Regions from separate parts of the Flexivirga lutea genome, predicted to be linked through region 1. Evidence: riboswitches for the same ligand, from Rfam matches in the RefSeq annotation. Region 1 holds a riboswitch; the other holds the start of a gene.

Region 1 (4,208 bases):
GGATCTCCGACGCACTGCAGGAGGTCACCGAGCCGGGCGGTCCCTCCATCTCGGTGCGCGTCGCGTCCTTGCCGCGGATGACGAAGGCCGTCGCACGCGGCGAGTACACGGGCGTGAGTGCCGGTCATCTCGGCCTGCTGGCGGCGGCCGCCGCGTACGTCGTCTCGCCGATCGATCTGCTGCCCGAAGCGCTCGTCGGTGTCGTGGGACTCGCCGACGACGCCGTCGTGCTGGCCTGGCTGGCCAAGGCCCTGGTGGAGGACACCGACCGGTTCCTGGCGTGGGAACGCCGGCGCGGCGACACGATCCCGGGTGAGCGCCTGTCCTGACCGGGCGGTCCACATCCCCCTCCGGCCCGGTCACGCATCCACACCCGCGGTGATCGACCGTCCGCGACCCTGGTGCGCGGCCACAGGCTCGCCGTATGACATCCAGCCTGCACGGCATCGGCGAGCTCATCGCCTACCTGCCCTACCAACTCGGATTCCTGCCCCGGGACTGCCTCGTCGTGATCGGCCTGCGCGACCGGCGCACGGTCCTCACGGCGCGGTTCGACCGACCGGACAGCTGCGACGCCGTGGCGTTCGCGAAGCACATCGCCACCACGTTCGGCAGGCACGATCCGGACGAGCTGGTCGTGCTCTGTTACGACGCGTCCGGGGCCGCCGACCAGCTGTTCCTGCAGGAGTTGGGCGACCTGCTGCGCGCAGCCGGCGCAGTGCTGTCGCACGTCGCACATGTGCGGGGCGAGGCTGCGACCTGGCGCGCCGAGCGATGCTCGTGTCACCGCTGCCCGTGCACATGGTCGCCGGTCCCGCCGGCCACCGGCGTCGCACCGGTGGCCGAGCAGGTGCTGCGCGGCGTGACCCCGGCCGCCGACCGTGCCGACCTCGCGCACCGCTTCGACGTGCGCCATCCATTGGTGGCCGCAGCGGTCGGGCATCGGCTCGGCGAGCCGGCCGAGGTGCACAGCGCCGAGGTGCTGCCGCGTGTGCTGCTCGAGCAACAGACGCCCGTGCATCAGCTCCCGGTCGACGTGCTGGCCGACGCCACCACGGCCGTGGCCGCGATCGTGGTCCGCGACCAGGTGCTGTCCTGGCTGATGCCGCAGTTCCTGCCGGCGGAGCTGGTCGAGGCCGAAGCGCCGGTCGATCCGCACCACCTCGGCCTGCCGCCGCTCTGGTTGCGTGAGCTCGATCCGTTCGACGATCCGGTGGACCGCGTCGCCGAGCGACTGGAGGAGTGGGTCGGGTGCATCCCGCAGTCGTGGAGTGTCCCGGTGCTGCTGCTCGCCGCCGCCATCCGATGGGTCACCGGCAACGGGGTGCTCGCGTCCTTCGCTGTCGACCGCGCGCTGCAGGTCGAGCCCGACTGCCGGCTGGCCCAGTTGTTCGACGCGGCGCTGCAGGCCGGGCTGCGCCCGACACCAGCTCAGCAACGGCCTGCCTAAGATCACCCCCACGAAATTCCTCCCCCGCTCCGGCACCCCACGACGTTTCTTCCCCGCCAGTTCCTCCGAATACTGCGCGGGAGCCCGATTCTCTCGGGTCGCTATGTCGCGGGTCCTGGGTGGAACGCCCGACCCGTGAGATGCGCGGGCGACGGCTTCGTCCCGCCCAGACGGTTTTGCTACCGTTGTATCCGTCATGAGTCCCAGCGTTCGCTGACCTTCGCGGCCACGAACACAGCCCCGGCTGGCTGGGCGGCAACCCTCCACCGCGGTGGGGTGCCCCGGGTGAAGACAGGGTCGACCGCGCACGGCGGTCGGCAAGCGCGGGGCCGGCGAGCCCCAAGGGGCACGCAAGGAGTGGGCCGGATGAGCGCCATACGGACGGCGACGACGCAGACCTCACGCACGCCATTACGCACCGGGTCACCGGTGCAGTGGTGCGCACCGCCGCCGGATGCCAACCCCGACGCCCGCGCGATCCGCCTCACCGACGTGCCGTTGGAGAGCGGTGCCGTGCTGCCCGAGGTGGTCGTCACCTTCCAGACCTGGGGGCGACTGTCCTCCCGCGCCGACAACGCCGTGCTGGTCGAACACGCATTGACCGGTGACTCGCACGTCGTGGGGGAGCCCGGCCCCGGGCAGCCGACGGCGGGCTGGTGGCCCGGCCTGATCGGCTCCGGACGGCCGTTGGACACCGACGAGCTGTATGTCGTCGCCGTCAACGTGCTCGGCGGGTGCCGCGGCACCACCGGGCCGGGTTCGCCCGCCCCGGACGGCAGGGCGTGGGGATCGCGCTTCCCGCGCACCACCGTGCGCGACCAGGTGATGATCGAGGCGGCGGTCGCCGACGCGCTCGGCATCGCCGACTGGTTCCTGGTGCTCGGCGGGTCGATGGGCGGCATGCGCACCATCGAGTGGGCCGCCGGTCATCCGCAGCGCACCCGTGCTGCGCTGGTCATCGCCAGCGCTGCACAGGCCACCGGGGACCAGATCGCGTGGGGTCAGGCACAGACGTTGGCCATCACCTCCGACCCCGGGTACGCCGGTGGCGACTACTACGGCACGGGCGTCATACCGAGTGACGGGCTGGGTATCGCTCGCCGGATCGCCCACGCGACCTACCGCAGCGCCGACGAGTTCAACACCCGGTTCGGCACGCGGCCACAGGATCAGGAGGACCCGCTGGACGGCGGCCGGTTCGCAGTGGAGAGCTACCTGGACCACCAGGCCGGCAAACTCGTCGCCCGCTTCGACGCCGGCGCCTACGTGCAGCTCACCGCGGCGATGGCGACCCATGACGTCACCCGCGGGCGCGGCAGCCTGGCGGAGGTGCTCGGCGGCTACCCGGGACTGTTGCGTGTCGCCGCCGTCGACTCCGACCGGCTCTTCCCGGTGGAGTTGTCCGAGCAGATCGTGGCCGCACACGGCCGCGGACGGGTCCGGCTGATGCGTTCACAGCACGGGCACGACGGGTTCCTCATCGAGACCGATCAGATCGCGGCGATCGTCTCCGAGGCCGTGGCCGATGCACGGCGCGAGCAGGTCCGCGTGCCCGTCGCCGGTTGAGCGCCGGCCGGATGTGAGCTTGGCCACCAGGCTGCTCGCCCCGCCGGCGGATCGGTCCGGTAGCGTCGTCGGTACGTCCGAGACGTGAGCGACCCGATGGGAAGAGGTGATCGCGCAGTGGCTGTCGTGGTGGGGTACGTACCGACCAGGGAAGGCGCCGCGGCGCTGCGCCGAGCAGCCGCGGAAGCGGCCGTGCGCCATACCCCCTTGGTGGTGCTGGACTCGGCGCACAGCGAGGGGCAGGACCAGACCCCGGACGCTCGCGCGCAGCTGGCCGAGTTGGCCGACCAGGACGTCAGTTACGAGGTGCGCACCGTCGGTCCCGGCGAGGATGCCACGGAGGAACTCCTGCGCATCGCGGAGGAGGAGTCCGCCGATCTGTTGGTGATCGGGCTCCGGCGCCGGTCGCCGGTCGGCAAGCTGATCCTGGGCGCGAACGCCCAGCGCATCCTGCTGGATGCTGCCTGCCCGGTGCTGGCGGTCAAGCCCGCCGAGTGAGCGGACCGAGCCCCGGAAAGGGGCCGATGGAATGTTCCACGCCCCGAATCGTTTTATAATGGTGTGGAAGCGCTCGTGACCGAGCCGGACCAGCCGGTGTGACGGTCGCTTCGAAACCCCAACCTCGGTCAGCCGTCAACCCCGGACGGCAACGTAGTGGTGTCCGTGCACCTGCGTCCGTGCATCCAGTGCCCGTGCACGGCTGACCGACAGTTTCGGAAGGTAGTTGGTGGACCCAGTGGCGAAGACCCCCGGAGCGCCGGCATTGCCGGCGGAGTTCGCGCACCCGGCGCTGCAGCAGCTGATGGCAGTCGGACAGGCGAACGGCTCGATCGACAGCTCGCAGCTGAAGGATGCCCTGGAGGCCAGTGAGATCGCGCCGCAGCGGATGAAGACCGTGCTGCGTGCGCTGGATGAGCACGGCATCGCCGTCACGCTCGACTCCGAGACCGCCGCTCGTGCCGTGGCGACCACCACCACCCGTCGCAGCACCAGCCAGAAGGCCGCCAAGAGCGCTGCCAAGAAGACCACGGCCGCCAAGGGCGACGACCCGAAGCCGGCGAAGAAGGCCGCCGCCAAGAAGACGGCCGCCAAGAAGAGCGCCGACGACGTCGACACCGACGCGCTCGAGAGCGATGCACCGGACGACGCGATGGATGACGCGAAGCCGGCCAAGAAGGCCGCCGCGAAGAAG
Region 2 (4,208 bases), 740 kb from region 1:
TCGTGGGTGATCACCACGATGGTGATTCCGAGCTCCTCGTTGACCCGCCGGAGCAGGGCCAACACGTCACGGGTGGTCTCCGGGTCCAGCGCCGAGGTGGATTCATCGGCGAGCAGCAGGTCGGGGTCCGAGGCCAACGCCCGGGCGATACCGACGCGCTGTTTCTGACCGCCGGACAGTTCTTCCGGGTAGCTCCAGGCCTTGTCCAGCAGCCCCACGAAGGAGAGCAGTTCGGCAACCCGCTGTTCCTGCTCGGCACGCCCCAGCCCGGCCAGTTGCAACGGGTACGCCACATTGCCGAAGACGGTCCGCGATCGCATCAGGTGGAACTGCTGGAAGACCATCCCGATGCGACGACGTAAGGCGCGCAACGGTTTTCCGTGCAGCCGGGTGATGTCGACCCCGTCCACGGTCACGGTGCCCGACGTCGCCTTCTCCAGGCCGTTGATCAGTCGGACCAGTGTGCTCTTGCCGGCGCCGGAGTAGCCGATCACGGCGAAGATCTCACCGCGGCGGATGTCCAGGCTGACGTCGTCGAGAGCATGGTGAGCCTCGGCGCCGGTGCCGAAGATCTTGAACACGGCGGTGAGTCGGACGACCGGATCCGCCGAATCCACCTCGGACGCAGTCGCTTCGGTGACGGCGTCGGTCATTGCCCGCTCACGACCTTCTCGTAGCCGGCCAGCAGCTTGCGCAGGTCGGCGGCCGGCTTCTGCACCGGCACACTCGTGTTCTTCGACTCCGCCACGACGAGCTTCTCCACACGCGGGTCGTGATACAGCTTCACGATCTCGGCATACGTCGGGTTGTCCTTGTCGGCGGCCCGCGACACGATCACGTTGATGTAGGGCTCCGACGTGCTCGACCTCGGGTCGTCGGAGAAGAGCGCCTTCTTCGGGTCCAGGTGGCCGTCCAACGCGAAGTCGTTGTTGACGACCGCGCCGTCCACCGAGGACAACGACGTCACGGTCTGTGAGGCGTCGACTGGGGTGACCTTCACCTTCGATGCGGACGTGTCGATGTCCGCGGGTGTCGACACGATGGTGCCGCCGCCCTTGAGCTGGACCAACCCGGCCTTCTGCAGCACCAGCAGTGCGCGGGCCTGGTTCGTGGGGTCGTTCGGTATGGCGATGTCGGCGCCTCGGGGGATTTGGCTGAGCCGGGTGTGCTTCCTGGAATAGAGACCGAGCGGCACGACATACGTGGACCCGACGGGCGTCAGGTCCTGGTGCGCTTGCTTGTTGTAGCTGGCGAGAAAGACCAGGTGCTGGAAGAGGTTCAAGTCCAGTTGGCCTTGCGCGACAGCGGGATTCGCCTGCGTGTAGTCGGAGAAGTTGACCGTTTGCAGGTCGATGCCGTGCTCGCGCGCAAGCTTCTTCAGCACCGGCCAGTAGTCCTGGTCGGCGTCCGTGACGCCGATCTTCACCGTGGTGAGCTTGCCGCCGGAAGCCGAGTCGCCGGCGGTCGCGCGGCCGGCAGCGAACCCGCCGCCGGCGCCGACCACCAGGGCGATGACGGCAGCAGTGAGCCACGTACGCCGCGACCGGCCCGGTCGGGGTGGCAGGGAGGGGCGGTCCGGCAGGGAAGGGACGCCAGACGGGTCGGACGGGGTGTTGGTGGACATGGTGACCTCAGGCTTCGGCTGTCGTTCGTATGACGCAAGGGCGCCCGGCCGTGCTCGAACCCGCGCGCACGCGATCAGCGGGCGCTCGGGCAACGGGGTACTGCCGTGCTTGCCGCACTGCGGATCGGTGGATCACACACTGCGGCCCAGTCATTCACCTGGGGCACCCCGCCACGTGCGTGAGGGTTGCCGCCCAGCAAGCCAGGGCTTGTCGCTGGGACTCGTGACTGACTTAAACATAAGGAACAGTTACCGAATAAGTCAAAACGTGTAGCGGTGCTACTGGTAGGTGAACTGCGTCACGTCCATCGCGCCACCACGGTGGTGACCGCCTGAGTCGAGCGCAGCGGCTAACTCACGTCACGGCGGATCGTCGTGCGCACCGCGATGGCGGTGATGGCGACCGCGTAACCGACGATCAGGACCGCGGCGAGCCACGGATTGAGCAGTTCGGCGCCGGTCGCGGAGCCGAAGGCGCGGCGCCCGGAGAACGCCAGCGCCTGCACCGCGCCGCCGGGGAAGAAGGGGTATGCCGGCCGGGTCAGCGCGATGCTGTTGATCGTCTGTTCGATCGCGAAGAGATAGATCAGCAGTGCGGCAACGGCGGCGATCTGGTTGCGCAGCAGTGCGCCGACGGCGACGCCGACCGCGGTCATCACGGCGATGGAGAGGGTGCCGCCGACGACCGCTCGCGTCACGCCGCCCGCGGTGAGCGAGCCCCCGAGCAGTCCGCGGGCGGACAGCCACGGAGCCGCGATGGCCGAGCAGACGCCGACCACCACGACGCCGACGAACAGTCCGTAGCCGGTCAGGACGATCAGCTTGGCGCTGATCAACCGGCCGCGATGCGGTATGGCGAGGTAGCTCGCGGTCGCGGTGTGGTGGCGGTACTCGCCGGTGACCGCGGTGATGCCGACGATCGCGGTGATCATGTAGGCGGTCTGCACGCCGCCGATGAGTGCTCCGGTGAAGATGTCCAGCGGTGGGTGTTCGCTGGCCTCCGATCCGGCGACGGTCAGCACCGTGACGAGGACCGCGACGGCCACCGCGCCCATCCCGAGGATCCACCACAGGCGGGTCGTGGCGAGCTTGCGCAGCTCGGTGCGCAGCGCTGTCGCCATACCCGATCCGGTCTCCGCAGGTGCATCGGTCCGTTCGGCGACGGCACTCATCGCGTTGCTCCCTCGCGTGCGGGGTCTTCGACGGCGGCGCTGCCGTCCGGTTCGGTGCGACTGAAGAAGAGTCGTTCCAGCGTGTTGGCTTCGGTAACCAACTGCCGCAGCGGTATGCCGGTGTCGTGCGCGATCAGCCCGATACGGGTGGCGTCGACCCCGCGCACGATCAACGTCTCTTCGCCGGTCCGCTCGACCCGGACGTCGTCACCGACAGCCCGGTGCACGGCGGCCTGCAGTCCGGCCGGGTCCGCGCTGCAGACCCGGACCTCGCCGCTGCCGACCTGCCGGATGTCGCCCTCGTGCACCAGTCGGCCGCGATGGATGATGACGACCGAGTCGACCAGTTGCTGCATCTCGGCCAGCAGGTGGCTGGACACCAGGACCGTGTGCCCGGCCGCCGCGAGGTCCTGCAGCAGTCCCCGCAACCAGCGGATGCCTTCCGGGTCCAGCCCGTTGGTCGGTTCGTCGCAGATCAGGACCGGCGGGTCGGCGAGGATCGCCGAGGCGACGCCGAGGCGTTGGCGCATGCCCAGGGAGTAGTCGCGAACCCGCCGTCCGCCGGCCGTCGCCAGGCCGACCTGGTCCAGCGCCTCGTCGACGCGGTGGTCGTCCACCCCCCCCGCCGCGATCGCGCAGATGCGCAGGTGATCTCGCCCGGTGCGTGCCGGATGGAAGCCGTCGGCCTCCAGCAGCGCTCCGACGGTGCGCGCCGGAGCGTCCAGGTCCTGATAGCGGCGGCCGCCGACCATCGCGGTGCCCTCGCTCGGGGTGATCAGGCCCAGCAGCATGCGCAACGTCGTCGTCTTGCCGGCGCCGTTGGCTCCGAGGAACCCGGTGACCTGGCCCGGGCGGACGGTGAAGCTCAGCCCGTCCACCGCCGCCAGCGGTCCGAACCGTTTGGTCAGCCGGTGTACGTCGATCGCGCACGGCCGTTGCTGGGAACGCATCCCGACTCCTCGTGTGCTCGAGGGCCGTGCCGCATCATCCGCGGTCGACGCCGACTGGTCGGCGACCGTCGCCGGCCACAAGCAACGGCAACTGCTGAGGATCGGCGCGATAGCGGCCGAGCTGGTCAGCAGCGACGGCCTCGGTGCGGTGTCGATGAGCCGGCTCGCGCGGGAGAGCGGCATCTCGCGCGCGACCCTGTACAACTACGTTCCGGATGTCGTCACTGCCGTCCGCCACCACCTCACCGCCCAGTCCGAGGCATTCCAGGCCGCTGTGGCGGCCGCCGTGGCCGAGGAGGAAGACCCGGAGGCGCAGCTGCGGCGCTACATCCAGGAGCAGGTGGCGTATGTCGCGGGCGCGGATCATCGCGCGGCGGCCGCGCTGCTCGAGTCCGGTGCCGCACTCGGCGGCTCCGATCCGGCCGGCCATCAACGCCGTGACTCCTCGGTGCTGGAGGGCAT

Evidence for each region. Region 1 has a riboswitch for S-adenosylmethionine ahead of metX (homoserine O-acetyltransferase family protein). Riboswitches for the same ligand answer to the same signal wherever they lie in the genome.
Region 2: another riboswitch for S-adenosylmethionine. It lies ahead of ACYVBN_RS00370 (MetQ/NlpA family ABC transporter substrate-binding protein); the one in region 1 lies ahead of metX (homoserine O-acetyltransferase family protein).

What each region holds. Positions count from the first base shown of each region.
Region 1 covers NZ_BAAGZB010000001.1:806,334-810,541, forward strand. The annotation lists gene ACYVBN_RS03840 (YkvA family protein) at 1-329, shown strand, start outside; gene ACYVBN_RS03845 (DUF4192 domain-containing protein) at 425-1,450, shown strand; SAM riboswitch class IV at 1,643-1,780, shown strand; gene metX (homoserine O-acetyltransferase family protein) at 1,817-3,016, shown strand; gene ACYVBN_RS03855 (universal stress protein) at 3,134-3,514, shown strand; gene ACYVBN_RS03860 (RNA polymerase sigma factor) at 3,753-4,208, shown strand, end outside.
Region 2 covers NZ_BAAGZB010000001.1:70,692-74,899, forward strand. The annotation lists gene ACYVBN_RS00365 (methionine ABC transporter ATP-binding protein) at 1-653, opposite strand, end outside; gene ACYVBN_RS00370 (MetQ/NlpA family ABC transporter substrate-binding protein) at 650-1,624, opposite strand; SAM riboswitch class IV at 1,725-1,853, opposite strand; gene ACYVBN_RS00375 (ABC transporter permease) at 1,975-2,796, opposite strand; gene ACYVBN_RS00380 (ABC transporter ATP-binding protein) at 2,793-3,746, opposite strand; gene ACYVBN_RS00385 (TetR/AcrR family transcriptional regulator) at 3,760-4,208, shown strand, end outside.